DNA from 4 places in the Alcanivorax sp. 97CO-5 genome. Region 2 is predicted to be linked to each of the others. Evidence: predicted binding sites of a transcription regulator. Region 2 holds the regulator's gene; each other region holds the start of a gene.
The links. Region 2 encodes LexA, which represses DNA repair genes until DNA is damaged. Its sites were predicted from a motif close to TACTGTNTANNTANACAGTA; they were not measured.

Region 1 (7,422 bases), on a different contig from region 2:
GGTGTAGGCGATAATGGACGGCGTTGTGCGAGCGCCCTCTGCGTTTTCGATAACCTTAGCTTTGTCACCTTCCAGCACGGCCACGCAGCTATTGGTCGTACCTAGGTCGATACCGATAATCTTACCCATAGTCGTTCTATCTCCTTCACACTAGCCGGAACCCTTTCGGCGCCCCAGGCAGTTGAATTATTAACTCGTCTGGCTCCTATATGGCGGTCGTTGCCATCATTTCAAGGGAGCTTGTCGATTTTCAGTGCTTCAACTTTTGTAATCACTTTGAGGCCAAAGCCCGCAGCCGGCGCCACTTTCACACCTAATATCAAGCTCAAGCGGCGGGTCAAACACCTATCAAGGAGCCTTACTAACCACCACCCGAGCCGGGCGAATCAGACGACCATTCAGCTGGTAGCCTTTTTCTAGCACTTCAATCACGCTATTGGGGTCCACATTGGGCACCGGCACCATGGTCATCGCTTCATGCAATTCGGGGTTAAACGGCTCGTCTGCGGGATTAATCTGTTCGATGTTATAACGGGCAAACGCGTCCAACAGAGACTTCAGCGTCAACTCGATACCTTCACGGGCACCCTTTAGTGCATCGTCTTCGGCATCCAGCGCCGCTAGACCACGCTCCAAGTTGTCCGCCACACTTAGCAGATCACCGGCAAACTTCTCCAAAGCGAACTTGCGGGCATGCTGCACGTCACGCTCGGCGCGCTTACGCACATTCTGCACTTCCGCCTGTGCACGGACATCCGCTTCAGCCAATGCCTTCTTAACCTTGGCCAGCTCCACTTCTACTTCAGCCAGCTTCTCTTCAGCGGTGGGCTCAACCGCCTCTGCAGCGGCCGCAGCTTGCTGTTCTTCAACCGTTTCTACCTGTGGTTCGGCATTGTTCTGATCTTTTTCCTGCTCACTCATTGGTCACTCCACATCCCTATCCGGGCTTTTCCAGGAAAGCGGGCAAAGATATGGGAACTATCGGGCAGGATTCAAGGGGGGAAATGACAAGCCTCAAGCTTCAAATCGCAACACGGGCCAAGCGGCAGCCATTCATCACAGCATAATAACCCGCGATCCAACCAAGGAAACACGCCGCTCGCCGATTAATTGCCGCGAGAAAGACCGCAACACAGGGCACGCCGATTTGCGTTGTAGCTTGTGGGTTATTTTAAAGCTGGGTAAGCGCCGCTGAGAGGATCTTAGCGGTGATGTCCACAGTGGGGATAACTTTCTCATAATCCATGCGGGTGGGACCAACCACTGCCAACACCCCCATCGGACCATCATCCGTCGTGTAAGGAGCGGAAATCAGCGAATAATCCTCAAACGGCTGAAACCCTGATTCTCGGCCGATAAAGATCTGCACCCCATCGGCTTTCATGGAGCGTTCAAGCAAATGCAAAATGTCACGCTTATGATTAAAGGCATCAAACAAGTTACGTAGCTGCCCCAAATTTTCCGCCTCAGCGGTCTGAATCAGGTTGGATTCCCCGGATACCACATAATCAGAGTCGGGACGCTCAGTACGCAGCGCCTTATCCGCCACAGCCACCGCCGTCTGCATCAGCGCATCCATCTGCTGGCGATCCGTATTCATGGTATCGAGCAAACCATCGCAAATGCTGTTCAAGTCCCAGCCTGCATAGGTATGGTTGATGTAGTTAGCCGCCTGGCGCAATTCCACTCCATCGTAATCCCGGTCGGTATGAATAATCCGGTTCTGCACTTCGGAGCGATTGACCACCAGCACCACCAGCACCCGCTTGCCCGACAATGGCAGAAATTCCACCTGGCGCAGAGTAGACACCTCGCGACGGGGCACCGCCACCAGCCCGGCCATGCGCGTCAATTCCGCCAGGGTTTTCGATGCCTGGGCGATCAACTCCTGGGAAGACTGCTCCGGCGCCAGCAACTGACGCAGCTCTTTTTTCAAATGCCGATGATCCGGGCGCTCCATCACGCTGGTCGCCAATAGCGAATCCACGTACAGCCGGTAACCCAGCTCTGTGGGAACTCGCCCCGCCGAAGTGTGCGGGCTACTCAACACCCCCAACTCTTCAAGCTCCGACATGATATTGCGCACAGTGGCAGGACTCACTGCCAAGCCGCTACCGCTGGCCAGCGTTTTCGAGCCCACCGGCTGGCCGTCACGGATATGCCGCTCGACCAGTGTCATCAGCAGGCGCTGCTTGCGTTCGTTGAGATCCAGCTTTGTCATAGGTGTATATGTACCAGAAAATCGCCGCACTATTATATAGAGAACCGTAGCCGGATTTCATTGAGCAGGGGCTTACACTCCCAGCGCGAATCCCCTACCATTAACCGGCACTGACCATAAGAACAGTCATCATTGCAAGGATGTCATCATGACCGGCGAAACCCCAAGCAATCCTTACCAGACTCCGGACAGCATAACCCAGAAGCCAAACAACCCCGGAGCCCCTGAACTGGCCAGCCGACTGTATCGCTTTCTCGGCGCAATCATTGATGGCCTAGTGCAAATGGTCATTATCGGCCCAATCATCTATTTCAGCGGGATCTGGGACGCCATGATGCAAAGCAGCGGCACTATCAGCTTGACCACCAGCATCGGCCTGTTCATCGCCGGGGAGCTGATCTTCCTAGCCCTGCAAGGCTGGCTACTCTTTAACCGCCAGCAAACCATTGGCAAAGCCCTTCTCGACATGCGTATCGTCGGCATGGAACAGGACAGCGTTCCCGCCGGCAAACTCTACGGGCTACGTTATTTTGTTTTCCACGTGCTCGCCCAGCTGCCCGGCATCAACCTGATCATGCTTATCGACCCGTTATTGATTTTCCGCTCAGACCGCCGCTGCCTGCACGACCACCTCGCCGGCACCCAAGTGATTCAAACCCAAAGAACGACCACTTAATCACGATTTCGCCTGTTGCAGAGGAACACCATGCTGACCCACTTAAGCGTTCGCCACTTTGCCACCGTTGACCAGCTGGAGCTAGAGCCCGAAAACGGGCTCACCGCCATCAGCGGCGAAACCGGGGCAGGCAAATCTGTCATCATCGATGCCCTAGGGCTCACCCTAGGGAACAGGGCCGACTCATCGATTGTTCGCCACGGCCACGACCGCGCCGAAGTGCTGGCCACCTTCGACCTGCGCAACAACGCTGCCGCACAGCAATGGCTGATCGAACGGGAGCTGGATGATGAAGAACAATGCCTGCTTCGCCGTACCGTGCGTGCCGACGGCCGCTCCCGGGCTTATGTGAACGGCACCCCCACCCCGCTGTCGGAGGTACGAGAGCTGGGTGAACGTCTGATCAGCATTCACAGCCAGCACGAGCACCAAGCACTACTAAAAAAGGATGCCCACCGGCAGTTGCTGGACAATTTCGCCCATGCTCGCGACTTGGCCAACAGCGTGCGCGAGCACTGGCGCCACTGGCAGAGAGCCCGCCGTGCCCACGATGACGCCCTGAACCAAGCCCGTGAGCAAAATGAGAAAGAAGAACTGTTACGCTTCCAACTAGAAGAGCTGGACGCCCTCGCCCTGCAGGACGGCGAGCTGGAGCAACTGGAGCTGGAGCAACAACGACTGGGCAATGCAGAAAACTTGATCCGGCTTTGCCAGCAGTCCCTTGACGCACTTTATGAAGGCGAGGACGGCACCTGCAACGACCACCTTAGCCAAGTTAGCCACTGGTTAGACGATGCGCGCAATAACGACGGCGACTTGGGCAGCATTGCCGACACCGTGGAATCCGCCCGCCTGCAAGTGGAAGCCGCCGCCGACGACCTGCGTCATTACTTGGAAAAATTAGATCTGGACCCGGCGCGCCTCAGCCAGGTGGAAGAACGCCTGAGCCAAAGCTACACCCTGGCCCGCAAGCACCGCGTTCGCCCGCAAGAGCTGGTAGAACATCATCGCAGCCTGCTGGCCGAATCCGATGCCCTGGGCAATGTGGATGCCCAGCTGCATGCTCTGGCGGAACAAGAAGCGACCGCCCAGCAGCACTACATGGACAGCGCCCGCAAGCTAACCAAGGCTCGCCGCAGCGCCGCCAAGACTCTCAGCCAGCAAGTGCAAAAGCAACTCACGGCTCTGGGCATGAAAGCCGCGCAACTGGATGCCTGCCTAAGCGAGTGCCCCCCGAGCCTGGAGGGCTTGGAAGAAGTGGAGTTTTTGTTTACAGCCAACCCAGGGCAGCCACTCAAACCACTGGGCAAAGTCGCTTCCGGTGGCGAATTATCGCGGGTCAGCCTCGCCATCCAGGTGATCTGTGCGCGCAACCTGACCGTGCCCAGCCTAGTGTTCGATGAAGTAGACGTGGGCGTTGGCGGCGGCGTTGCCGAGATTGTGGGCCGATTACTGCGCGAACTGGGGCAGCATGCTCAAGTGCTGTGCATTACCCACCAGCCACAGGTGGCCAGTCAAGGGCATCAGCATTGGCAGGTGCACAAAATCCAAGAGGATGAGACCACCCACACCCGCATCCAAGAGCTAGATGACGCCGCCAGAGTGGAAGAATTGGCGCGAATGCTAGGAGGAGTAGAAATTACCGAGTCCACCCGTAACCATGCCAAAGAAATGCTGAGCAAGGCGCAGGCAGCGTGACAGAAAACGCAACCTACACGCCACGCCAAACCTCCACCCTAAAGCGCCTACGTGTCGCCTACTTCTTGGGTTTGACGTACAGCACCAGTGAGTGATCCACAATCTCGTAACCATACTCCTCGGCAATAGCATGCTGCCGCGACTCAATCACGTCATCCATAAATTCGACCACCGCGCCGGTTTCCATGCACACCATATGATCATGGTGCTCTTCATCAGCCAGCTCGAATACAGCAGAGCCACCTTCAAAGTTGTGGCGCAACACCATGCCAGCCTGCTCGAACTGCGTCAGCACGCGATATACCGTCGCCAAGCCCACGTCTTCGCCGGAATCCATCAACGACTTGTAGATATCTTCCGCGCTCAAGTGGCGCTCTGCGGACTTCTCCAGCTGCTGAAGGATTTTCACCCGCGGCAGGGTCACTTTAAGGCCCGCTTTTCTGAGATCCTGATTATCCAATGCGTATGCTCCATCTGCCAATCAATGGCGGTTTTGAAAAAGGCGGGAAATTTGTACCACCAAGAGTACCAAGGCGAACTCATCGCGCCGCGAGCTGTCAATAAAATATGACCCTATCGTCAGACCGGAGTTTGTCATAGGTTCCCAAGTCTGTATTATCGCCCGAACACTTAGCGAAGTCGAAAATCATGTCCCGCATTCTAGTTACACTATTACTAGTATCACTTCTAGCCTCTGCCGGATGCAGCACGCTGCGTTTTCCTGGCGTCTACAGAATTGATATTCCGCAAGGTAACTTTGTCACCGAAGATATGCTCAGCGAGCTGCAGCCAGGCATGACTCCGGAGCAAGTACGCTACGTCCTCGGCGCACCCACCTTGGTGGACCCGTTCACTCCGGATCTGTGGCTCTACCCAATGACCTATCGGCCCGGCAAAGGTGACAAGGTTAGCCAGAACATCGCTGTTTACTTTGAAGATGGCGCTTACAGGCGCTATGAGGGCGAGGTTATAGAAGACATCAAGTCCAAAACCTCCGGTCGCAGCGACATCGAATTACAACGTAAAGCCGCAGACCGCAGGAATGACGCTCAATAGCCTTCGGTCTTGCGCTGCCCCCTCACGCTTAGTTCGATGCTTTACCTGCTGATGCCTTTTCTTTTGCGCGCCTCTTACGGTTAAGTTTGGGGTCGGCCGTCAGCGGACGGTAGATTTCCACCCGCTCGCCAGGCTTCAATATATGCCCAGCCGGGTTTGCCACCACTTTACCGAACACCCCCATGGGCGCCTTATCTAGATCGAGATCGGCAAACTGCTCGCCGATACCCGACAGCTTAGCGGCGTCCAGCATAGAGGTACCATCAGGCACATCAAGACCAATCAGCCGCTGTTTTTGCGGTAACGCGTAGACCACCTCCACATGAATCATTGTTTCGCTCACCGTACAGGCACCTGCTCAGCCGGGGCAGAAGGCACCCCATCCACGTCACCGGGCTCAATCGGTTCCGTCACCGGAGCCGGGGTCGGAGTATCGGCTTCGGCGGCACCATGCATCTCGAACACCTGAGCATCAGCCTCCGTCATCTCTGCGGGTAACGCCCGTTGCACAGACCCAACCTCATCAGCGGGCGCCACCGCACTCCAGATGGAATACACAAATAAGGCTACCACTGCCGCCGGAGAGAAAATCCGCACCAGCGCACGCCACACCAGATACAACTTGAAGTTCTTGATGCCCAATTCCTTACGCGCCTGGGTTTCCTTCATCACCCAGCCGGCAAAGATAGCGATTAACAAGCCACCCAGCGGCAACATCACCGTGGTGGACAGAAATTCCATGTTGTCGAAGAAAGTGCCAGCCAGGAAGGTATTATCCTCCCACACATTGAACGACAGCACCGAACCGACACCCAATAGCCAAGCGCCCAAACCGACCAGGATGGCGGCTTTCACCCGGGTCAGACCTTTTTCCACCAACCAGGCCACCACCGGCTCACCCAAGCTAATGGACGAGCTCCACGCCGCGCACACTACCAACAGGAAGAACAAAGAACCGAACAACACGCCACCGGGAATATTCCCGAACGCCAGAGGCAGAGTAACAAACATCATTCCCGGCCCCTGGCCCACTTCCAACCCGCCAGAAAACAACAACGGGAACATGGCCATGCCAGCACCCAGTGCCACCAGAGTATCCAGTATGGCAACGATGGCCACCGTAGAAAGAATTGATATCGGCTTCTTTTTGCCCGTCTTCGGGTCGGTCACCTCGCGCGGCATATAAGCCCCATAGGCCATGATCGCGCCCATGCCCAGGCTCAGCGTAAAGAATGCCTGCCCAACCGCCACCAGTACCGCTTTGCCAGTGAGCTTGGAGAAATCAAACGCAAACAGGAAATTCATGGCGTCGCTAAAGCCAGGCGTCGTCGTCGCGTAACCCACCAGCACCAGCAGCAGCACGAACAACAGCGGCATCAGCACCTGTACGGCTTTTTCCAGCCCACCTTTCACGCCACGAGCAACCACCACCATAGTGAGCAGCATGAACAACGAATGGAAACCTAGCATCAACCAAGGGTTGGCCAACATGGTGTCAAAATGCGCCTCGGACTGGGTGGCCGTAATGCCGTCAAACGCCCCACGGGCCGCTTCCCAAGTGTAATATAATGCCCAGCTGGCCACCGCAGAATAAAACGACAGAATCAGGAATGCCGACAGCGCGCCCAGTATCCCAATGCCAGCCCAACGCTGGGTGACTTTGCTCTCACTGGCAAGCTTGCGCATGGTGTTGATCGGACTCAAACCGCCTTTGCGACCTAGCATGACTTCTGCGGTCATAATGGGAATCCCCACCACCGCAATACACAAT
Region 2 (7,422 bases):
CTTTACTGGGATCACTTTGGCGGTGGGGGTGATTTTCTGGGGGTTTAGTTCCATTAAATTCCAGGCGGACATGGGCATCTTGCTGACCTTTATGTTCCTGTGGAACATGATTGGCGCTCTGTGGCTTCTGCCTGCTCTGGCTCGTTTCCTGCTCAAGCCTGATTCAGTCCGCGTGAACCTTCGTAGTTAACCAGCGCGCTGATTCGTTGGTTGTGTTTAGCCCGGCTCTGCCGGGTTTTTTTATGCCGTTTTGCGGCTGCTAGAGCGCCCGTAGCATGTCTCCTGTTCAACAATTGAGACTGTGGACGTAGGCTGGGTGCTCAATTGGTTCACTGTTCTTCCTACTGTTCGACACAAAACATCGAAGTCCCCGATGCCCTTGGCTATAATGCCGGCGATTACTACCGATCGGGCTCTTTCATGCTGTACTCCTTGGCACGACCTTTATTGTTCTCTCTATCAGAAGAGCATTCCCATGAGTTGACTCTGGCGCTGCTGCGCAAGCGTGCAGGCAAGCTATGGCCCGGTACGGTACCGGCGGTGCCTAAGACAGTAATGGGGATCGAATTCCCTAATCCAGTGGGCTTAGCGGCTGGCCTGGACAAAAATGGTGACTGCATCGATGGCTTGGCGGATCTGGGGTTTGGCTTTATTGAAGTCGGTACTGTAACGCCGCGGCCGCAATCGGGTAACCCACAGCCTCGTTTGTTCCGGCTGCCGGAGGCCCAAGCGCTGATTAACCGCATGGGGTTCAACAATCTGGGTGTAGATTACCTAGTGGCTGCAGTCAAACGCAGCCGCTACAAGGGCGTATTAGGCATCAATATCGGCAAGAACAAGGACACCCCGGTTGAAGATGCCGTGCAGGACTACCTGATTTGCCAGCAGAAAGTGCATGCCTATGCCAGCTATCTGGTGGTGAATGTCTCCTCTCCGAACACGCCCGGACTGCGAACCTTGCAACATGGCGCGGCACTGGATGAGTTGTTGGACACGCTGCGAGAAGCCCAGACACGCTTGGATCAAGAGCAGCGTCGTCGAGTGCCTCTGGTCATCAAAATTGCCCCGGACAACAGTGAAGAAGAGCTGCAGAGCATGGCTGAAGCCTTCTTACAGCATGGAATCGATGGGGTTTGTGTTGGTAACACCACACTTTCCCGTGATGGTGTGCAGAACCTGAAAAATGGTGGGGAGCAAGGTGGCCTCAGTGGTACACCGCTAACCCCCATCGCCAACCGGGCGCTGGCAGTTATGCGCAATACGCTCAATGGCCGCATTCCGATTATCGGTGTAGGCGGCATTAATAGCGCGGGCGATGCGTTGGAAAAGCAGCGCCAAGGTGCTGACTTGGTACAGATTTACAGCGGTCTGATTTATCAGGGGCCCGGTTTAATCGGCGATATTGCTCGCGCCTGGCCGAAGAGCATCTGAGTTTGAGTTGATATTAAAAAGGGCCCGGGTGGGGCCCTGCGGGCCGGCGCTGAATGCGCCGGTGTTGTGAAAATGGAAGGAACTAACCGATATTTTTTAGATTCTGAATGCTGGCAACCCCGAGCATACCGTGAGCAAAGTCAGTGCGACCTTCGCGCCATCCTCCCATCCAGTTGGTGCGAGCCTGGAGAGTGCCAAACGGGCAGTCTTCGCGAGATTTTCCATCCAGGCCGGCGTTATATCCCCGGTTGTAAGCGCGGTCGTCTTTATTACGTTTTTGTCGCTTCATAAACGCTTTCCCTTTCACCGATAGCGGAATCGAAATATGACCCCCGGCTGAGACTGTAGCCAAGTATGGGGCCGACACATTCAGTATGGGAAACCGGTAAAGTAGTGTCGAATACCATGTAGCAATATGGCCACTGCTGTTTAAGCATATGGCGTATAAAGGACAGTTTGATGACAGTTTATGTAATGCATTGAAAAATAATGGTTTATTTTTTGTTTTGCACATAAATTAGTCATTTTAGAGGATTGGATAATGGAATTTGTGGCCACCTGCATGCCAGGTCTGGCAGATCTGCTCAGCGACGAACTAGGCTCACTGGGCATATCCGTAACAGAAACCGGGCGTGCGCATGTCAGTTTCTCCGGGGGCGTGGCGGATGCTCTGAAGGTGTGCCTCTGGTCCCGTTTGTCCGAGCGGGTGCTGCTGCATCTGGCCACGTTGGGTGTGACACCGGATATTGCACCGGAAAAGTTGGCGGCTAGCCAGGATTGGCTATCTTTGGTGGGGAACAATGCACCGGTACATCTGCATATTGAGCACGGCGCTGAAGTGCGTGGTGATAATCGGATCAGTGCCAAACGGTTTATTCATGCATTACCGGAGCAGTTTGCCATCTCCCGTGAGCCGAAAGGCAGTTGCTGTATTCGTGCCCGGCTGGATTTGAATGAGGCACATCTGTGGTTGGATCTGGCCGGCGAGCCTTTGCATCGCCGTGGATATCGCCTCGCAGGCGGTCGTGCGCCGCTACGCGAAACCTTGGCTGCAGCCATGTTATGGGCTGTAGGGTGGGGCAAGGAAGGTCGCCATTCCGCGCTGATCGATCCGTTTTGCGGTAGTGGTACCCTGGTGATTGAAGCGGCGCTGATAGCAGCAGGCCGCGCCGCAGGTGCCCAGCGTCAGCACTATGGCTTTCAGCAGTGGCGTGGTTGTCGGCGCCAGTTGTGGTTGGATGCCCAGAAGGAAGCAGGTGAGAGTGGTAAGCGCCCAGTGCCAGCCGTATCGCTGAAAGGGTTTGATTCTGAAGCGAGCACATTGCAATTGGCTTTGCAGAACGCAGAGCGCGCCGGAGTGCGTAACGCAATTCATTTTGAGCGCCGGGAACTGGGTGCTCTGCGGCGTCGAGATTTTGTTGATAACGGTATTGTGGTGGGTAACCCGCCTTGGGGTGAGCGCCTGGAGGAAAAACCACAAGCGGGCTGGCTACATTATGCGCTGGGTCGTATTTTGTCGGTTCGAGCGCCGGGCTACCAGGCATTGTTGCTGGGTGCGGATGCGGAAGTCATGGACCGCTCTGGGATGAATTTGGAACAGCAATGGCGCCTGAAAAATGGCCCGTTCAATAACTTTATCCGTCTTTATTCGCCCCGTAAGCAGACGCCAGCCAATGTGGTGAAAGTGGCTGATGATAGTGCGTTCAACGTACCCGAGGGCGCCCAACCCTTATTAAATCGGCTGCGCAAAAATGGCAAACACCTGCGCCGTTGGCTGGAGCGGGAGGACATTCAGTGCTACCGGCTGTATGACCGCGATTTGCCAGAATTCAATGTGGCCGTGGATATCTATGCGGATCAGGTGTTGGTGCAGGAGTTCAAGGCACCTAAAACCATTGATCCGGAAAAAGCGAAAGAGCGCCGTGATTGGGCGGTGACAGCGGTGAGAGCGGCCTTAGGTGTTCACCGTGAGCAGGTGCACCTGCGCACCCGTGAAAAGCAGAAGGGGAATCAGCAATATCAAAAGCTGGATGCTCAGGGACAATACCGGGTTGTGCGTGAAGGGCAATCGCAGTTGTTGATTAATTTGCAGGATTACTTGGATACCGGGCTATTTCTCGATCACCGGCCCACGCGTTTGCGTATCGCTGAAGAGGCCAGTGGTAAGCGCTTCCTTAACCTGTTTGCGTACACGGGGTCTGCCACGGTGCATGCTGCTGTGGGTGGCGCAAAGCGCACCGTTACGGTGGATTCCTCCAAGCGGTATCTGGATTGGGCAGCCTGCAACCTGGCCGCTAACGGTTTCTCCACCGATCAGCATGAATTGGCTCGGGCCGACACCATGCGTTGGCTGGATGAGTGTAAGGAGCAGTTTGATCTGGTGTTCTGCGATCCGCCCACTTTTTCCAATAATAAGTCACGGAGTGACTTTGTGGTGGAAGAGCATCACGGTGATTTGATTCGCAAGATTATGCGCTGCTTGGAACCGGGTGGGGTGCTGTATTTCTCCTGTAATTACCGTCGCTTCCAAATGGATGAAAGCATCAGCAAGTGGTACGCGGTAGAGGATATCTCACGTTGGAGTATCCCGGAGGATTTCCGCCGCAATGAAAAAATCCATTATTGCTATGCCATTCGTCATGTGGAGGATGCATGACGGTGCTGTTGTATACCACCTTGGGGTGCCACCTTTGTGATCAGGCCAGGGAGCTGGTGGCCATGGTCAGGCCGGATCTGGAAATTACGCTGGTAGATATCGCTGAAGATGACACCTTGATCGAACAGTATGGTGAGCGAATCCCGGTATTGATGCGCGAAGGGCAGGAGCTGGCTTGGCCGTTTGGCTTGCTCGACGTACAGCAGTTTCTTTGCTGATGTTTTGATGTCGGGTTACGCCTTTCTGGCTAGCTCGACAAACATCCTGCGCATTGCCCTGATGCGTTTTTTCCGGTCAGCGAAACAGCGTTAACGCATTTTGATACGTCATGGCGGCGACTTGTTGCGTCTCCTGCCCGCGTAATTGTGCGACACGTTGGCCAATCCAAGGCAGTAGCGCAGGCTCGTTACGGCGCTTTTTCGGGGGCGCTTGCGGCAGGTCCCGGGGGAGTAGATAGGGCGCGTCTGTTTCCAAAAGCAGGCGGTTATCCGAAATGTTAGGCAGCAGCTCTGCCAGCGGTTTGCCACGTCGTTCGTCGCAGACCCAACCGGTAATGCCGATGTGGCAATCCAGATCCAGATAGGCGAACAGAGCCTCACGGGAACCGGTAAAGCAATGCACAACGGCGCCAGGCAGAGCATCGCGGAAGGATTTCAGGATAGGGAGAAAGCGTTCATGGGCATCACGCTCGTGAAGAAAAACCGGCAATTTGTATTCCGCCGCCAGGGCTAACTGAGCCTCGAAGGCCCGCTCCTGCTCTGGGCGCGGAGAAAAATCCCGATTGAAATCTAAGCCCATTTCGCCGGCAGCTTTTATCTGTTCATGGGCGAGTAGATCTCGTAGCTCTGCTTCTAGCGCAGCAGAGTAAAAACGAGCGCTGTGAGGGTGCAGGCCGGCGGTGGCGAAAAGCCCTGAGTGCTCGTCGGCGAGGGCAATGGCCGCGCGGGAATCGTCGATAGTGGTGCCGGTAATTAGCTGCCAAGTAACTCCGGCGCAAGCCGCACGCTCAATCACGGCCTCCCGGTCGTCATGAAATTGTCGATCGGTGAGGTTAACGCCGATATCGGCCCATTGTTCAGGCGCGATTTTCTGCGTTTCCGAAGGGGGGGTGTTGTGAAGTGCGGTCATCGGTTTCCTGCTCAAATAGCTGCTCGCGCAGGGATTCTACCCGACGACGGTTGGCACCTAAATCCCAATAACCGGCCCGTGATGCGGAACGGACCTCCACCATGCCATTCTCGCGAACATAGAAAGTGACATCATCTACAAAACGCAGGATCCGACTGGTGAAGCGGGCTTGAATACGCGACTGGCCGACAACATCGTAGTCCACACGGGGAAGACTGCCCAGCAGTGTTTCCAGCTTTTTCAGGCTGCTTTCCCGGTCGGCGGCGACCTGTAACGGGTCAACGCGCTTGTCACTCTGTGTAGCCAGGCTGGATACACAGTTGGGTGAGTCCGGGCAGGGTGCCAGAAGATGGGTTTCAGCCATGGCAAATGCACTCCATACAATCAGGCAAAGGCCTGTACCGGCACGGATACAGGCTTTAAAAAGAGTTTGGGTCACGAATTAGCCCCACAAAAATGCCTTCAATAATAAGTTGATCAGCGGGCACTTTGATCGGTTCATAGGCTTCGTTAGCCGGGAGTAGTGTGGCGCTGGATTTATTCAACTTTAAGGTCTTTACCGTGACTTCTTCGTCAATGCGCGCGACAACGATTTCACCGGAACGGGCCACATTGGATTTGCGCACGGCAATTAGGTCGCCATCGAAAATGCCCGCATCCACCATGCTGTCGCCTTGCACCTTTAATAGATAGGTGGGGCGCTGTTTAAACAGGCCTTGGGGTACTGGCACGGTTCGTTCCACGTTCTCGATGGCTTCAATGGGGATCCCCGCAGCCACTTTACCGACGACGGGCAGTTCCTCTTCACCCCAGTAGGCATGATCAAGTAGTTGGATTCCGCGAGAGCGATCACTGTGAAGTTTGATATAGCCTTTGCGCTCTAAGGCACGGAGATGGTCTGAGGCCGCATTCTTGGATTGGAATCCCATAATGTCGGCAATCTCTGCACGGGTAGGGGCCATGCCGTTGTCCTTAAGACATTCACGGATGCAGTCGAGGACTTGTTGCTGCCGGTCGGTAAGTTTGCTGCTCATAACCTTCTCCCTGTTTCCTGCAGAGTGTGGCGCTTAGCCGTGGCCTCTAGGGGGGGGGGCTAGTTGGGCGCCTTTCGGTGCGTGTAGGCCTATGTATTGGTCACTTGCCTGAGCGTGTAAGTAATGGCTGACAGGAAGTGCTATATTCAGGATGCTAGCATGTTTACTGACAATAAGAACAGTGTTATTTGGTCAGCATTGGGAGAAGAGTTCACCCCTCTTTTTTCCTTGCCGTTGCTCTGTTGTGGAGGTCGCTCTAGCATGTGTGTAGTTGATTACAATGCCATCAGACCAGTGGGGGTAGTGGATGGAGCAGGCCAATAATAATGATTTCGGCCAGCAACGGCGTCGCCAGCTGTTAGCGGGCGTGCCGTTTTTTAATGAAATTAATCGTGATGATCAGAACGAATTTTCCCGGCTTGAACAGACCACCCGTCTTTGGGTTGCCGCTTCGGGAGAAAGCGTAATTCGAGCCGGTGAGGTGGATTCCACTCTGTACTTTTTGTTGAGGGGGCAGCTGGAAGTGTTATCGGAGAATCCCCAGGGTGCGCCGTTGTATTATGTATCACCGGGTGAGGTGTTTGGCTCCTTGTCTATGCTGCTGGGGACTCCGCGTAGTGCGACTATTAAGGTGACAGATAATGCCCGCGAAGCGGTATTGGCAAGCTTGGATTTCAATGATTTTAATGATGATGGCAGTGCCTATTCGCTGGCAACCCGGCTGGCTTTTTTCCATATGATTGTGCATCACATTCGCTGGACTTTGGAGGTGAAGCGAATGCAGGCACCGACCCATGAACTGGTTCAGTCTATGCGCAAGTTGCCAGTGTTTTATGGCGAGAAAAACAGTCCGCAAGAGCTGGCTGCATTGAAAGCGCAGGCGCAAGGGCTGGCAGAATTGCTGTGTCGCTGGAACGAGGAAGGCCAGGCCAGCACCGGGGCTCTGCAGCTGACCTGAGGGGCTCTGCTTCGGGGAATACGCGCTGCGCTATTTCCCCGTTGCTAGTGCTGGTCTACCTTAACGGCCAGCACGTCGCAGTGCGCACCGGGGACCAGGCCTCTGGCCGTGGAGCCTAGCAGCAGTGCTAGGCCGCTTCGCGTATGACTGCCCACCACGATTAAATCCGCGCCTATCTTGTCTGCCTTGTCGAGAATGGTTTTTTCGATAGATCC
Region 3 (7,422 bases), on a different contig from region 2:
AACCAAGGTATCCAAGTCGCCGAAGAAGTTTTTGAAGTAGGCGCTGTCGTATCCTAGCAGGCGGTCGAAATTAGTGTGGTGATTGAGTCCGGTATCCAGCATCCAATCCCACAGGCCGATGTTGCTGGCTTCCAAGGCTAGCTCTAGTCGTTCGCTGGTCGCCGCCAAGGCGGTGTTGGTTTCGCCTAAGGCTCGGGTGCGTTCCTGCACCATGCTTTCTAGTCGATCGTTGGTGTCTTGTAATCGCTGGCGAGCGTCTTTGCGATCGTAAATCTCTTGAGCCAGTTTCTCGTTCAGAGCTTCAGCGTCGCTGCGTGCGCGGTTCAGGTAATCAATCAGTGAGCGGTTGTTGGCTTGCAACATCATGGCTTTGTGGCCGGTGTGATTGATGCGACGGGCGGCGACCAGGAAGAACAACCCCAGCAGGGACATCAGTAGGACCAGTGCCAATTGACTGTGTTGCTGGGTTTCCGATAGGCGAGCCACTGCTGGGCCGAGCAGCATGATCAAATACAAAAACACGGTGGGGAAATGGCTACTGTAGGCGACCAGCGCCGTGGTGCTTAGGCCTAAGCCCAGACAAATTAATACCAGTTGTGCGCCTAGCATTGGCGGGCTGAATAGGCTATCCAAAGGGTTGAACAGGTAGCCGGCCAAACCGATCAATAAGGGCGAGGCGAGAGCGAGGGCTGAGAGCATACGCCTGAACAAGGGCAGGGCTTCTTGGCCATCTAGTTGGCGACGGTAATAGGACAGAATAAATAAACGGGCAATCTGTACCACGGCAATGATGCCAAACCAGGTTAGCACGGTTGGCTGGGACACGGGGCTGTGCCAGTAAACCCACGCCAGGATAATGACGGCGGCACTTTCCAACAGCAACAGTTCGGCGATGCCGCTTAGCAGCAATTGGCATTGCTCATTAAGCACACCATTAAACTGGGGTGCTGGCTGGAATGATGGGGGCTGTAATGACACCGTTTACGTTTCCTCTGGCTTAAGAGCCGAGTGTTTTTGTTTCCAGTTTACCCACAGGTTGGGGGCGAGGGAAACCGACTTTCTTGGGAGAGAGGAGGGAAGTATCGGGACAGGGGGAAATTGCCCTCTCCGGCGGGCATCACCGGCAAGGACATTCTGCTAAACTTTCGCGCCATGGATGACGTGACTTCCCTTATTGATGGTTTGAACCCGGCCCAGCGCGATGCGGTGGCTGCCGATGATCAACACTTGCTGGTGCTGGCGGGGGCCGGTTCCGGCAAAACCCGCGTGTTGGTACACCGTATCGCCTGGCAGATTGCCACCGAACAGGCTTCGCCGTTCGGTATTTTGGCGGTGACCTTTACTAACAAAGCCGCTGCGGAAATGCGCGGGCGTATTGAGCAGCTGCTGGACATGTCTGCCGATGGCATGTGGGTGGGCACTTTTCATGGTATTGCCCATCGCCTGCTGCGCGCCCACTGGCAGGAGGCCGGTCTCCCCCAAGGCTTCCAGATCATTGATGCGGATGACCAAATCCGGCTGATCAAGCGAGTCAGCAAGGAATTGGGCCTGGATGAACAACGCTGGCCAGCCCGTCAGGCCACCTGGTTTATTAATAGTCAGAAAGACGAAGGACTCCGCGCTCGGCATATGGATACCGGCGGCGACCTGTTCGCGTTGACCATGCAGAAGATCTACTTCGCCTATGAAGAGGCCTGCGAGCGGGGCGGGTTGGTAGATTTCAACGAAATGCTGCTACGGGTACTGGAGCTGTTCCGCGACAACGACAACCTGCGCGGCCACTACCAGCGTCGCTTCCGGCACATTTTGGTAGACGAGTTCCAAGATACCAACAGCATCCAGTACGCCTGGTTGCGGTTGCTGGCGGACGAAAATAATGCGGTCACCATTGTCGGTGACGATGATCAGTCCATTTATGGCTGGCGTGGCGCCAAGATCGAGAACATCCACAAATTCAGCCGCGACTTCCCGGATACCCGTACCATTCGCTTGGAGCAGAATTACCGTTCCACCGGCACTATTCTGAAAGCGGCCAACGCGGTGATCGGCCATAACAGTGACCGCCTAGGCAAGGAACTGTGGACCGAGGGCGGCGATGGCGATTTGATCCGCCTCTATTCCGGTTTCAATGAAGTGGATGAAGCGCGCTTTATTGCCGGGCGCATGGATAAGCTATTTCAGGAAGGCACCGCGCGGCGGGAAATGGCGGTGCTGTACCGCTCCAACGCCCAGTCGCGGGTGCTGGAAGAGGCTTTTCTGCAGGCGGGGATTCCCTACCGTATCTATGGCGGGCAACGCTTCTTCGAGCGGGTGGAAATCAAAAATGCACTGGCCTATCTGCGCCTACTCAGCCACCGCCATGCGGATGCCGCCTTCGAGCGAGTGGTGAACACACCCACCCGCGGCATTGGCAACAAGACCCTAGAAACCCTGCGTGAGGTGGCGCGGCAGCGTAACGTGTCCCTGTGGGACGCTGCCCAGGCAGTCGTTAGTGAGCAGTTGCTTACCGCTCGAGCCATTAATGCGTTGGCGGTGTTCCTGAATCTAATCGCCCAGCTGGAGCAGCAGTGCGATGGGTTGTCGTTGGCGGAAACTACCGAGCATGTGATTGAAGCCAGTGGGTTGCTGGAATTTCATGGCAAGGAAAAGGGCGAGAAGGGCCAGCAGCGGCTGGAAAACCTGCGCGAACTGCTTTCCGCCACACGGGAATTCGGTGATGAGGATGAGGACTCCGAGCTCGATAGCCTCACCGCATTTCTGGATCACGCGGCGCTGGAATCCGGGGAGGGCCAGGCTGACGCCCACGAGGACGCGGTGCAGATGATGACCCTGCACTCGGCCAAGGGGCTGGAATTTCCGGTGGTCTTTATTACCGGCATGGAAGAAGGCTTGTTCCCCCACAAGATGTCCAGCGAAGAGCCGGGCCGGTTGGCGGAAGAGCGCCGCCTTTGCTACGTGGGCCTGACACGGGCCATGCGCGAGCTGTATCTGACCCACGCGGAAAGCCGCCGGTTGTACGGTAACGAAAATTACAATCCACCCAGCCGTTTTCTGCGAGAGATTCCCGCCGAAACGCTGGAGGAAGTTCGCGCCCGTGCAGGGTTCAGCCGGCCCATGGGCGGTGCGGCTAAACCCATTCGTGAAACCGAGTCTAACGGCATCAGCCTGGGTGCTCGGGTGTTACACCCGAAATTCGGGGAAGGTACGATTTTGCAATTTGAAGGGCAGGGGCCTAATGCGCGCCTACAAATCAATTTCGATGGCGCGGGCACCAAATGGCTGGTTAGCCAATACGCTCGGCTGGAAGTGATATAGGGCTGGCGGCTCGCTTGATTCTCGCCCCCCTGATGCCTGACGCTGAAACGAAAGACGGTCTGGCATTGGCATGTAGTGTCAGGCTGCAAAAATAAACCGAAAGCGGCAGAACTGCCGCTCACTATCGGAGGATGTCCCATTGGATCGCCGTAAATTTGTTTCTGCCCTAGGTTTGGGGCTGGGAGGCTTGGCGCTGGCCGGCTGTGAACAGAAAGATTGCCCGCCGACAGACAAGGCGGTGGTGACACCGCCGGAACCTGAGGAGAAAAAACTCAGGCCACAGACCTATGAATGGAAAATGGTTACCACTTGGCCAAAGAACTATCCGGGGTTGGGTGCGGGCGCCAACCGCTTTGCCAAACGGGTGGAAGAAATGTCGGCCGGGCGAATTAAGATCAAGGTTTATGGCGCCAAAGAATTGGTGCCGGCCTTTGAGGTGTTTGACGCTGTACGCCAGGGCAGTGCGGAAATGGGCCATGGGGCTGCCTATTATTGGAAAGGAAAGCATCCTGCCACGCCGTTTTTCACCGCTGTGCCCTTTGGGCTCACAGCCCAGGAAATGAATGGCTGGCTGCACCATGGCGGGGGGCAGGAACTGTGGGATGACTTGTATGCCCAGTTCAATCTTAAGCCTTTTGCCTGTGGTAACACCGGTACGCAAATGGCGGGCTGGTTCAATAAAGAAATCAACAGCATTGAAGACCTGAAAGGGTTGAAGATGCGTATGCCAGGCCTGGCTGGGGAAGTGTTGGGCAAGGTGGGTGCTACCCCGGTACAGCTGCCGGGTGCCGAGGTGTTTACCTCGCTGCAAACCGGGGCCATTGATGCGGCGGACTGGGTTGGGCCCTACAACGACCTGACCTTTGGCCTGCACCGGGTAGCTGAGTACTACTACTATCCGGGCTGGCAAGAGCCCGGCCCAACGCTAGAGCTGACCATTAACAAAAAGGTGTGGGAAGGCCTTCCCGCAGACCTGCAGGCGATCATTCGCTACGCGGCCCAGTCCGAAAACCAGGACATGCTGGATGAATACACCGCCCGCAATAATGCCGCCTTGGATGAGCTGGTTAACAAGCATGGGGTGAAGTTGCGTCGCCTGCCGGACGATGTGCTTAAGGCCCTGAAGGATGCCAGCGATGATGTGATCGAAACCCTCGTGGCGGACAACAAGGACGCACGTAAGGTATACGACTCCTATCGCGGTTTCCGGGATCAGTCGTTGCAATCTATGACGGTGGCGGAGCAGTCGTACATGAATGTGCGCAGCGAGCTACAAGTTAAAGGTTAAAAGCGCGGCAGGGGCCTGGCCCGTGGGACGGCCCGCGTTACGGCGTGTCACTAGCGGTTGGCGGTTAATCCCGTGGCACTGCCCGGGTGCGGCCCGTGTCGTCAATCGCTACGAAAGTGAAATGCCCTTCGGTAACTTTCGACAAGGTGCCGGAATCTTCGCGAATCCATACTTCTACCAGGATCTGCATGGAGCTGCGGCCGATGTCTTGTAGCTGGGTATAGCAGCTGACAACAGCGCCCACGGGAACCGGGCGCAAGAACGCCATGGAATCAATGGCTACGGTGGCCACGCGGCCACGGGCTTTTTTGCGGGCAGTGACGGCACCGGCCAGGTCCATCTGCGAAACTAGCCATCCGCCGAAAATATCCCCATTCCAGTTGGCGCTTTGCGGCATGGCAATGGTTTGGATGGCAAGGGTGCCAATCGGCTGGGGCACGTCGTCAGTGTGGTCTGTCATCTTATTATCCGTAGAGCGTATGAGGCAGCCAGGTGGCGAGTTCAGGGAACAGCGCCAGAATGCCCAGCATGATTAATTGTATAAAGATAAAGGGTATCACGCCTTGATAAATGTGCGTGGTTTTAACCTCTGCCGGCGCCACCCCGCGTAGATAAAACAGCGCGAACCCGAAGGGTGGGGTCAGAAACGAAGTTTGCAAGTTCAATGCAATCATTACGCCAAGCCAGATGGGGTCCAGCCCCATGCCCAGCAGAACCGGGGCGACAATGGGCACCACCACAAAGGTGATCTCGATAAAGTCGAGAATGAAGCCGAGTAGGAAAATCAGCAGCATCACCATGAGGGTGGCACCAATCACTCCACCGGGCATGGCGGCGAACAGATTGTGCACCGCTTCCTCGCCGCCAAAGCCCCGGAACACCAGTGAAAATAGGCTGGCGCCGATCAGGATCATGAACACCATGGCGGTGACTCGGCTGGTGGCTCGAACCACTTCGCCAAGGATGGTTCTGTTCAGGTGTCGATTGGCCGCCCCCAGCAGCAGGGCACCAAAGGCGCCGACGCCGGCGGCTTCCGTGGGGGTGGCCTTGCCGGTGAGAATGGAGCCCAGCACCGCCGCAATTAATAATAGGGGGGGGAGCAAGCCACCAAGCAGGGAGCGCCAGCCGCGGGCTTTGCCGTCGGCGGGCGCAAAGGCGGGAGCCCATTGGGGTTTTAATAGGCTGATCGCCACCACATAGAGCAGGTACAGAACTACTAGAATCAGTCCGGGAATCAAGGCGCCGACAAATAAATCGCCCACCGATACGGTATCCAGCGACCACAGACCCTGCTTGAGCTGGGCGTCCTGATAGGCATTAGCCAGCACATCGCCCAGTAATACCAGGGCTATCGAGGGGGGAATAATCTGCCCGAGGGTGCCGGTGGCGCAGATCAGCCCGGTGGATAATTGTGGTTGATAGCCCTGACGAAGCATGGTGGGCAACGAGAGCAGGCCCATAGTGACCACGGTGGCGCCGACAATGCCGGTGCTGGCGGCGAGCAGGGCGCCCACCAAAATAATCGCTAGCCCCATGCCGCCAGGGAGTGGCCCGAATAGTTGACCCATGCTGGATAGCAGTTTCTCCGCCACCCGAGATTTCTCTAGCATCACGCCCATGAATACGAACAGGGGTACCGCCATTAGTGTGCTGTTTTCGATGATTCCGAATAGTCGGTTGGGCACAAAACTCAGGTCAGAAGGAGAAAAGGTACCGGTAAGAATGCCGCCAGCTGCAAACAGCAGCGCGGTGCCGCCTAGGGCAAAGGCCACTGGGTAGCCGGTAAGCAATACCACGCATACGGCCACAAACATGGACAAGGGAAGCCATTCCATCACAGTCCCTCCTCCGGGTGTTTCTCATGTTCGGTGGTGCGTGGGGGAAGGGGGGCGCCAAGTAACGTTAGCCCATGGCGTAGCAGTTCAGCCAATGCCTGCACACTCAGCAATGCGGGCAGCACTAGCAACAGGCTTTTGAGCAGATAGACATAGGGCAGGCCGCCGTTGGCGGAGCCCTCCTGCTCGCGCCAGCTACTGGCCACATAATCCAGAGATAACCAGAAAATTGCCACGCAGATGGGCAGTAGCAAAAACAGGGTGCCTAGCAGATTCACCCAGGCCTGCCCGCGCGGGCTAAAACGCTGGTAGAGCACATCCACCCGGACATGTTCGTCTTCGGCCAAGGTGTAGGCGATGGCTAACATAAAGAGGCTGCCGTGCAGATAGGTCAGGGATTCTTGCAGGGCAATGTTGCCGATGTTGAACCCATAGCGCAGAACGACGACTAGCACCATGCCCAGTACTAGCAGCAGCGCCAGCCAAGCGCTGCCGCGGCCGATGGTGGTGGTAAAAGCGGCCAGCCATTGCTGGCCGTTCTGTAGGTTCTGTTTTGTCATTATTGTCAGGGGATAGCGAGAAAACAGGCATTATACGGAAAACGCCACAGGCAGCACGCATTCCGGGTGTGGGCTGGGCTAGGGTGTCTGTAGCCTGAATCTGATCTCAGTGTAATGTCGTTGTCACAAACCCTCTCTAGCATGCGCTGTGCTGAAACATGAACTGGCTTGCAACACGCGCAAGACAAACCGGGGTGGATACTTCCTACAAGCGCCGGTGCCAAAACTAGGAGGCTTATTGTGAACGTTAAAATGAAAGCAACACTGGCAGGTGCCGCTGCTGCTCTGGCCATGGCCAGCGCTCCGGGTACCGCGATGGCTCGTGACACCATTTCCATCGTGGGTTCATCCACGGTATACCCGTTCGCCACCGTAGTGGCCGAGCGTTTTGGGCGTACCGGTAACGCCACCCCGAAAATTGAAT
Region 4 (7,422 bases), on a different contig from region 2:
GGGGGCTGTGTTCTGGTGGAGTAGGTGTATCGATGTAATCGAAGGTTTATGAGGCGTACGTTAAATTGCCACTCCCAACCGCTCTTTTGTTCTTCTCGCCTGCATCTTCCCTTAAAATACCGGGCAACTAATTCCTCTGGAGCAAGATGTCTATGGGCCGCGCCTACCAAAACCGCAAAGAATCCATGGCGAAAACCTCGGACATGAAAGCCAAGGTGTACAGCCGCTATGGTCGGGAAATCTACGTTAGCGCGAAATCCGGTGGTGTGGACCCTACTGCGAATCTGGCATTACGCAGCCTGATTGAACGCGCCAAAAAAGATCAGGTGCCCGGTCATGTGATTGATAAAGCCCTCGACAAGGCTAAAGGGGGTGGCGGTGAGGATTACTCCCCGGCCCGCTATGAAGGCTATGGCCCTGGTGGCAGCATGGCACTGATTGAATGCCTCACTGATAACCCGAATCGTACCTTTGGTGATGTGCGTATGGCCTTTACCAAGACCAAATGTAAGATCGGTACCCAGGGTACGGTGAGCCACATGTTCGATCACGTGGCGATTTTCGTTTTTGCCCACGAAGATGAAGATGCGGTGCTCGAAGCCCTGATGGATGCGGATGTGGATGTCAGCGAAATAGAAAACGATAACGGTATGCTGACGGTGTTCACGCCTAACACCGAGTATTTCAAGGCTAAGCAGGCGCTGGTCGAGGCCTTCGGGGAATTGGAATTCGAGGTGGATGAAATTCAGTTTATTCCGCAGAGTTACACCACCATCAGCGCCGAAGACATGGACATGTTCGATAAATTCATGGCCATGTTGAATGATTTGGATGACGTTCAGAACGTCTATCACAACGTGGATCTGGGCTGATTCCAGTCCTGCAATCGTCAATCCGCAACGGAGAATGCCCTGTGCTGGATAACGACATCCTCGCCGCCGCCGTCGCACTGGCCGGTGCCCTGCAAAAACAACGTTTGCTGTTGGCCACTGCGGAGTCCTGTACCGGGGGGGGCATTGCCCAGACGCTCACCAGCCTGTCCGGCGCATCCACTTGGTTCGATCGGGGTTTTGTCACCTATTCTAATGAGGCTAAGCAAGAGATGCTTGGCGTGCCGGCCTCCACGTTGGCGACCTCGGGCGCGGTTAGTGAAGCAACGGCACTGGACATGGCGCGGGGCGCTATTAGCCATTCCCGTGCCCATGTGAGTGTGGCGGTGACGGGTATCGCCGGGCCGGATGGCGGCACGCCAGATAAGCCGGTGGGCACCGTCTGGATTGCCTGGGGGCAGAAGCTGGGTCATGCAGAAGCTCGCTGTTTCCAATTCGACGGGGATCGCGATGCCGTCCGTCAGCAGACCATCCTGCACGCCATTCTGGGCTTGAATGCCCGTCTCAAGTAGCCACAATCAGGCTATTCCTTTCAGCCCTGCTGAGGCGGGGCAGACCAGACAACGATCTGGAAGGTTGCAATGCACAGCCAATGTTGTTCATAATACTGTCCATAACGCCAGTGCTGGTCGAAAGGTCAGATAAGGCGGGTCGGATACGGTTAGATACGGTTAGCGTCAATGAATGACGCGCCGAACACGGAGAGGGGTCACAATGAGCGATAAAAGTAAGGCGCTGTCCGCTGCGCTGTCACAGATTGAGCGCCAATTTGGCAAAGGTTCTGTCATGCGCATGGGCGATCGCAAGCGTGAGCGCATGCCCTCCATCTCGACCGGCTCACTGGGGCTGGATGTTGCCTTGGGTATTGGCGGTCTGCCCAAGGGCCGTATTGTCGAGATTTATGGCCCTGAATCCTCCGGAAAAACCACCCTGACATTGAGCGTGATTGCCCAAGCTCAAAAAAAAGGCGCCACCTGTGCCTTCGTGGATGCTGAGCATGCGCTAGACCCGGATTACGCAGAAAAGCTGGGCGTAAACGTGGACGACCTGATTGTTTCCCAGCCAGACACCGGAGAGCAGGCACTGGAAATCACCGATATGCTGGTGCGATCGGGCGCGGTGGATGTGGTCATCGTCGATTCTGTGGCGGCGCTGGTGCCGAAAGCTGAAATCGAAGGGGAAATGGGTGACACCCACGTGGGGTTGCAGGCTCGTCTGATGAGCCAGGCGCTGCGTAAAATTACCGGTAATGTGAAAAACGCCAATACACTGGTGGTCTTCATTAACCAGATTCGCATGAAGATTGGTGTGATGTTTGGTAACCCGGAAACCACCACCGGTGGTAATGCCCTGAAGTTCTACTCCTCTGTACGCTTGGATATCCGCCGTATTGGTGCGGTGAAGCAGGGCGACGAAGTAACCGGTAACGAAACCCGGGTGAAGGTGGTGAAAAACAAGGTGTCGCCGCCGTTCCGTCAGGCTGAGTTCCAGATTCTCTACGGCCAGGGCATTAATCAGCTGGGAGAAGTGTTGGACTTGGGTGTTCAACAGGGGTTGGTGGACAAATCTGGCGCCTGGTATGCCTACAAAGGCGACAAGATTGGCCAAGGTAAGCAGAACGCCTGCGAGTACCTGCGAGAAAACCCGGCCATTGCCGAAGAAATTGAAACCGAAATCCGGGCCCGCCTGTTGCCGGACCCTACAGCTGAAGCCCCGGCAGAAGAGGCCGCCCCCGCTGACGATGAGTGAGCCGCTGACCGAAGCCGAGTTGCGCCAGCGGGCAGTTGCCCTGCTGGCCCGGCGCGATCACTCCCGCCGTGAGCTTGTCACCAAGCTGCAACAGCGCCTGGGGGATCAGCCGGCGCTGGAGGCGGTGCTAGCCTGGTGTGAGGAGCACGATTTTATCGATGACCGGCGCTTTGCCGGTTTTTTTGTGCGCGCGCGTATTGAGCGAGGGCAGGGGATGTTGCGGATTCGTCAGGAACTGCAGCTAAAAGGCGTTGAGAATGACTGGATTGCTGAAGCGCTAGAGAATGCCGAGGTAGATTGGTTCGCGCTGGCGAAAGACGTTCGTGCCCGCCGTTTCCGGCACTACCCCGAAGACCAGAAAGAAAAAGCCAAGCAGCTACGTTTTCTGCAAAGTCGCGGCTTTAATGCGGAACAGAGCTTCGCTGCGCTGGATATGCAGGACGCTGAACAGGATTAAGTCTGCTGTTTTCTTGTGCTTTCAAGTGCTCCCCCGTTGCGTTGCTGGCGGCGAAATTCAAGCCAGGACCAAAAGCACTTTCGCCACAGAGCGCACAGGACAGATAGAGATGCCCTTAGGTGAGCGTGCCGCTAGCGTTGCTCATGCTCTTAGCGCGGGAATGCGATTGGGCGGGAGTATATGTGTTGTGCTCTGGTGAGCATCTTCTTGGCGGCGTATTCTGCGTTTTTAATGCGTGTGTGAGATTTTTCATGGAATACCTGTCTGATCCTTGGCTGGTGGCTGCCATGCTAGGCGCTGGTGTGTTGGCAGGTTTTATCAACACTCTGGCAGGAGGCGGCGGTTTGCTGATCTTGCCACTGTTAATGCTCAGCGGCATGAGTGCGGCCCTGGCCAACGGTACCATGCGCGTTGCAGTGTTGATTCAAAGCGCGGAAGCGGTGCGCCAATTCAATAAACGTGGCTCTATGCCCTTTGCCGATCTGCCCGCGATATTGGTGCCGAGCTTGCTGGGAACATTGGTGGGGGCGCTGGCAGCAGCCTTTCTTCCCGAAACTATTCTTAAGCCTGTGCTTCTAATTACGCTGGTGGTGGTCGCGTTACTAATGGTGCTGCGCCCGTCGCAGATGTCACCGGACCCGAACTCAGTGCCATTGTCTCCTAATACCAGCCTGTCGGGCTGGATAGGGCTGTTTTTCGCTGGAGCCTATGGTGGTTTTGTTCAAGCGGGCGTGGGCTTCGTGTTACTGGCGGTGCTTGCCGGGCAGTTACGCTACGACCTGCTACGCAGTAATGCGTTGAAACTGGCTATCACGGGCAGCTTCACCATATTAGCGCTGGCTATCTTTGTGGCCCGGGGGCAGGTGGCCTGGTTGCCTGGGCTGGTGGTTGCGGCGGGTAGTCTGATTGGCGTTCGGCTTGGGGTCAGCTTTGCTCACGCCGTGTCCCCACGTGTGCTCAAGCGTATTTTGCTGGTGATGGTGTTGGCAGTATGCCTAGCCGCGGCAATCAAGGGGTGAGCTTCAAACCATACCCCATAAGGTGCGAGAAGAAAGAGGGTGAGCGGGGAGCGCTTATGACCGTATTTTTCCTCTCAGGTTTGTACGTGGCCAGGGTCTGTCAGCTTTACAGGTGATGCTTCTTTGTTGCCGCTTGGGGTTTGTTGCTTCAGGTTAACTTGTCACCATCGCAACCACGCCTTGAGGGCGGTATACTCGGCGCCTCTGACCGCCAGCCAAGAAAACGTTTCTCTTATGAAAAGTGCTGAATTACGCCAGGCCTTTCTGGACTATTTTGCCAGCCAGGGGCACACCAAGGTGTCGTCCTCCTCACTGGTACCTGCTAATGACCCGACACTGTTGTTTACTAACGCGGGCATGAACCAGTTCAAGGATGTTTTTCTGGGACGTGAGTCCCGGGATTACACGCGTGCTACAAGCTCCCAGCGCTGTGTCCGCGCCGGCGGTAAGCACAATGACCTGGAAAACGTGGGTTATACGGCGCGGCATCACACCTTCTTCGAGATGCTGGGCAACTTCAGCTTCGGGGACTATTTCAAGCGCGAAGCGATCAAGTTTGCCTGGGAGTTCCTCACTGGCACCTTGGGGCTACCGGAAGAGCGGCTGTGGGTTACTGTGCATGTTTCCGACGATGAAGCCGCTGATATCTGGCTAAAAGAAATGGGAGTCAGTGCCGAGCGCTTTTCACGGTTGGACGAAGACAATTTTTGGCAAATGGGCGATACCGGCCCATGCGGCCCGAGCTCTGAAATTTTTTATGACCACGGCGCCGATGTGCCCGGTGGCCCACCGGGTTCTGCAGATGAGGATCTGGATCGCTATATCGAGATATGGAACCTGGTGTTCATGCAGTATGACCGCCAGCCAGATGGGGAACTGCAGCCTCTGCCTAAGCCCAGTGTTGATACCGGCATGGGCCTGGAGCGCATTGCCGCAGTGCTGCAGGGCGTACATTCCAACTACGAGATCGATCTGTTTCAGGCATTGTTGCAAGCTGCGGCCAAGGCCACGGGCTGTACTGATCTGGAAGAGAAATCACTGCGCGTGATCGCAGACCATATTCGTTCAGCCAGTTTTTTGATTTGTGATGGGGTGATTCCTTCCAACGAAGGTCGTGGCTATGTATTGCGCCGCATCATTCGTCGCGCCCTGCGCCATGGCCACAAGCTAGGGCAGGACAAACCGTTCTTTTCCACCTTGGTGGCCGCACTGGTGGCGGAGATGGGTGAGGCCTACCCGGAGCTGGGCCGGGAACAGACGAGAATTGAAAAGGCCCTACTGGCGGAAGAAGAGCAATTTGGCCGCACTTTGGCTGCGGGCATGAAAGTACTGGAAAGTGCCATTGAGCAGCTTGATGGTAGGGTGTTGCCCGGTGACGTGCTGTTTAACCTCTACGATACCCATGGCTTTCCACCGGATCTGACCGCGGATGTAGCCCGTGAGCGCGATTTGAGCGTGGATATGGACGGGTTTGAGGCCGCCATGGCTGCCCAGCGAGAGCGGGCCCGTGGTGCCGGTAGCTTTGCCAATGATTACAGCGATCGCCTGAATATCGATGCGATAACCGATTTTTCCGGTTACGAGAAATTGGCCGATGACAATACGGTGGTTGCTTTATACAAGGACGGCGCCGCTGTGGACACCCTCAATGCCGGCGAAGAAGGCATGGTGGTGCTGGATCGTACGCCGTTCTATGCGGAATCCGGTGGGCAGGTGGGTGATACCGGTGCTCTAATTGCGGATGAAGCCCGCTTCATGGTCACCGATACCCGTAAGCGTCAGGGAGCACATGTGCATGTGGGCAAGCAGGTAAGCGGCAGCTTGACCATTGGTGGCAAGGTGTCGGCCTGTGTGGATGTGGATCGTCGTCTTGCGGTGATGCGTAATCATTCCGCAACCCACCTTATGCACGCCGCCCTGCGTAACGTGTTGGGCGAGCATGTACAGCAGAAAGGATCGTTAGTATCGGCGGACTATCTGCGGTTTGATTTCTCCCATGGAGAAGCGGTCAGCGAAGCCCAGCGTGAAGAGATTGAAATTCTGGTGAATCGTCAGATCCTCGCTAACACTGCGGTAACTACGGAGTTGATGGATATTGAGTCCGCCCGTGAAGCCGGTGCCATGGCACTGTTTGGTGAGAAATACGATGATCAGGTGCGTGTGCTGAGTATGGGCAGTGACGGTTTTTCCAAAGAATTGTGTGGCGGCACCCACGTAAACCGCACCGGTGATATTGGATTATTCCGCATTACTCTGGAAGCCTCCGCAGCGGCAGGTGTGCGGCGTATTGAAGCGGTCACCGGTGAGCATGCGCTAGCGGTGATGCGCCGACAGGAGCGCGCGCTCAGCGAGATTGCGGCCACGGTGAAAAGCTCGCTGGATAATGCTGCTGATCGCGTGCGTAGCCAGGCACAGAAAGTCCGTGAACTGGAAAAAGAGATCGAGCGTCTCAAGCAGAAATTGGCCAGCGGCGCCGGTGGTGACTTGACCAGTGAAGTACAGGATATTAATGGTGTGAAGGTGTTGGCGACGCAGATTGATGGTGCCGATGGTAAAACCTTGCGGGTCACTATGGACAAGCTGAAAGACAAGTTGGGTTCCGCGGTGATTGTGTTGGCAGCAGTGGAAGGCGAAAAAGTGGCTTTGGTGGCCGGTGTTACTAAGGACCTGACCACCAAATACAAAGCGGGTGATCTGCTCAAGTTCGTGGCCGAACAAGTTGATGGTCGCGGCGGTGGTCGCCCGGACATGGCCCAGGGTGGCGGTAATAATCCCGCTGCGCTGCCCGGGGCGCTGGAAAGTGTAAAGGCCTGGGTGGCCGAGTAGGGCTGCTGGGCCACTAATGCGGGGTATTTTTGGCCAAGAAAACCCACTTTGGTGGCGGAATGAGGCTCAAATTCATTCCTCCACACCACCTCAACATGAAATGGTGGCGCGTCTCTGGTATAGTTTCGCGCTCCTTTTTGCAGAAAAAGCGACTTTATGGCTCTTATCGTGCAGAAATACGGCGGTACCTCGGTAGGTACAGTCGAACGTATCCAGGCCGTTGCCGAGAAGGTAGCGGGCTTTCACAAACGGGGTGACCAAGTGGTCGTCGTGGTTTCCGCAATGAGTGGGGAAACCAACCGGCTCATCGAGCTGGCCAACGGCGTTACCGACAAACCCTCTCCACGGGAAATGGACGTGCTGGTCTCTACCGGCGAACAGGTCACTATCGCCCTGTTATCCATGGCGCTGCAGAAGCAAGGCCTCAATGCCCGCTCCTACACCGGCAGCCAGATTCCTCTGCGCACCGACAATACCTACT

Region 1: a site for LexA is predicted at 2,330-2,349, ahead of hrcA (heat-inducible transcriptional repressor HrcA). Genes of this name have one in related genera too.
Region 3: a site for LexA is predicted at 1,007-1,026, ahead of uvrD (DNA helicase II). Genes of this name have one in related genera too.
Region 4: a site for LexA is predicted at 1,496-1,515, ahead of recA (recombinase RecA). Genes of this name have one in related genera too.

Annotation. Positions count from the first base shown of each region.
Region 1 is NZ_KI965882.1:61,266-68,687, forward strand. It holds gene dnaK (molecular chaperone DnaK) at 1-129, opposite strand, end outside; gene grpE (nucleotide exchange factor GrpE) at 349-921, opposite strand; gene hrcA (heat-inducible transcriptional repressor HrcA) at 1,172-2,221, opposite strand; gene Y017_RS05210 (RDD family protein) at 2,370-2,897, shown strand; gene recN (DNA repair protein RecN) at 2,928-4,595, shown strand; gene fur (ferric iron uptake transcriptional regulator) at 4,654-5,055, opposite strand; gene Y017_RS05225 (outer membrane protein assembly factor BamE) at 5,244-5,651, shown strand; gene Y017_RS05230 (RnfH family protein) at 5,680-5,994, opposite strand; gene Y017_RS05235 (sodium-dependent transporter) at 5,991-7,422, opposite strand, start outside.
Region 2 is NZ_KI965877.1:413,935-421,356, reverse strand. It holds gene Y017_RS01925 (RND family transporter) at 1-190, shown strand, start outside; gene Y017_RS01920 (quinone-dependent dihydroorotate dehydrogenase) at 421-1,431, shown strand; gene rmf (ribosome modulation factor) at 1,514-1,720, opposite strand; gene rlmKL (bifunctional 23S rRNA (guanine(2069)-N(7))-methyltransferase RlmK/23S rRNA (guanine(2445)-N(2))-methyltransferase RlmL) at 1,973-4,087, shown strand; gene Y017_RS01905 (glutaredoxin family protein) at 4,084-4,305, shown strand; gene Y017_RS01900 (TatD family hydrolase) at 4,382-5,215, opposite strand; gene Y017_RS01895 (DUF1499 domain-containing protein) at 5,163-5,579, opposite strand; gene lexA (transcriptional repressor LexA) at 5,635-6,249, opposite strand; gene Y017_RS01885 (cyclic nucleotide-binding domain-containing protein) at 6,557-7,207, shown strand; gene Y017_RS01880 (universal stress protein) at 7,252-7,422, opposite strand, start outside.
Region 3 is NZ_KI965888.1:158,731-166,152, forward strand. It holds gene Y017_RS06750 (GGDEF domain-containing phosphodiesterase) at 1-978, opposite strand, end outside; gene uvrD (DNA helicase II) at 1,153-3,315, shown strand; gene Y017_RS06760 (TRAP transporter substrate-binding protein) at 3,455-4,603, shown strand; gene Y017_RS06765 (acyl-CoA thioesterase) at 4,668-5,063, opposite strand; gene Y017_RS06770 (TRAP transporter large permease subunit) at 5,068-6,438, opposite strand; gene Y017_RS06775 (TRAP transporter small permease subunit) at 6,438-6,998, opposite strand; gene Y017_RS06780 (substrate-binding domain-containing protein) at 7,251-7,422, shown strand, end outside.
Region 4 is NZ_KI965905.1:4,344-11,765, forward strand. It holds gene Y017_RS11680 (YebC/PmpR family DNA-binding transcriptional regulator) at 153-872, shown strand; gene Y017_RS11685 (CinA family protein) at 914-1,402, shown strand; gene recA (recombinase RecA) at 1,605-2,639, shown strand; gene Y017_RS11695 (regulatory protein RecX) at 2,632-3,096, shown strand; gene Y017_RS11700 (sulfite exporter TauE/SafE family protein) at 3,348-4,115, shown strand; gene alaS (alanine--tRNA ligase) at 4,350-6,941, shown strand; gene Y017_RS11710 (aspartate kinase) at 7,098-7,422, shown strand, end outside.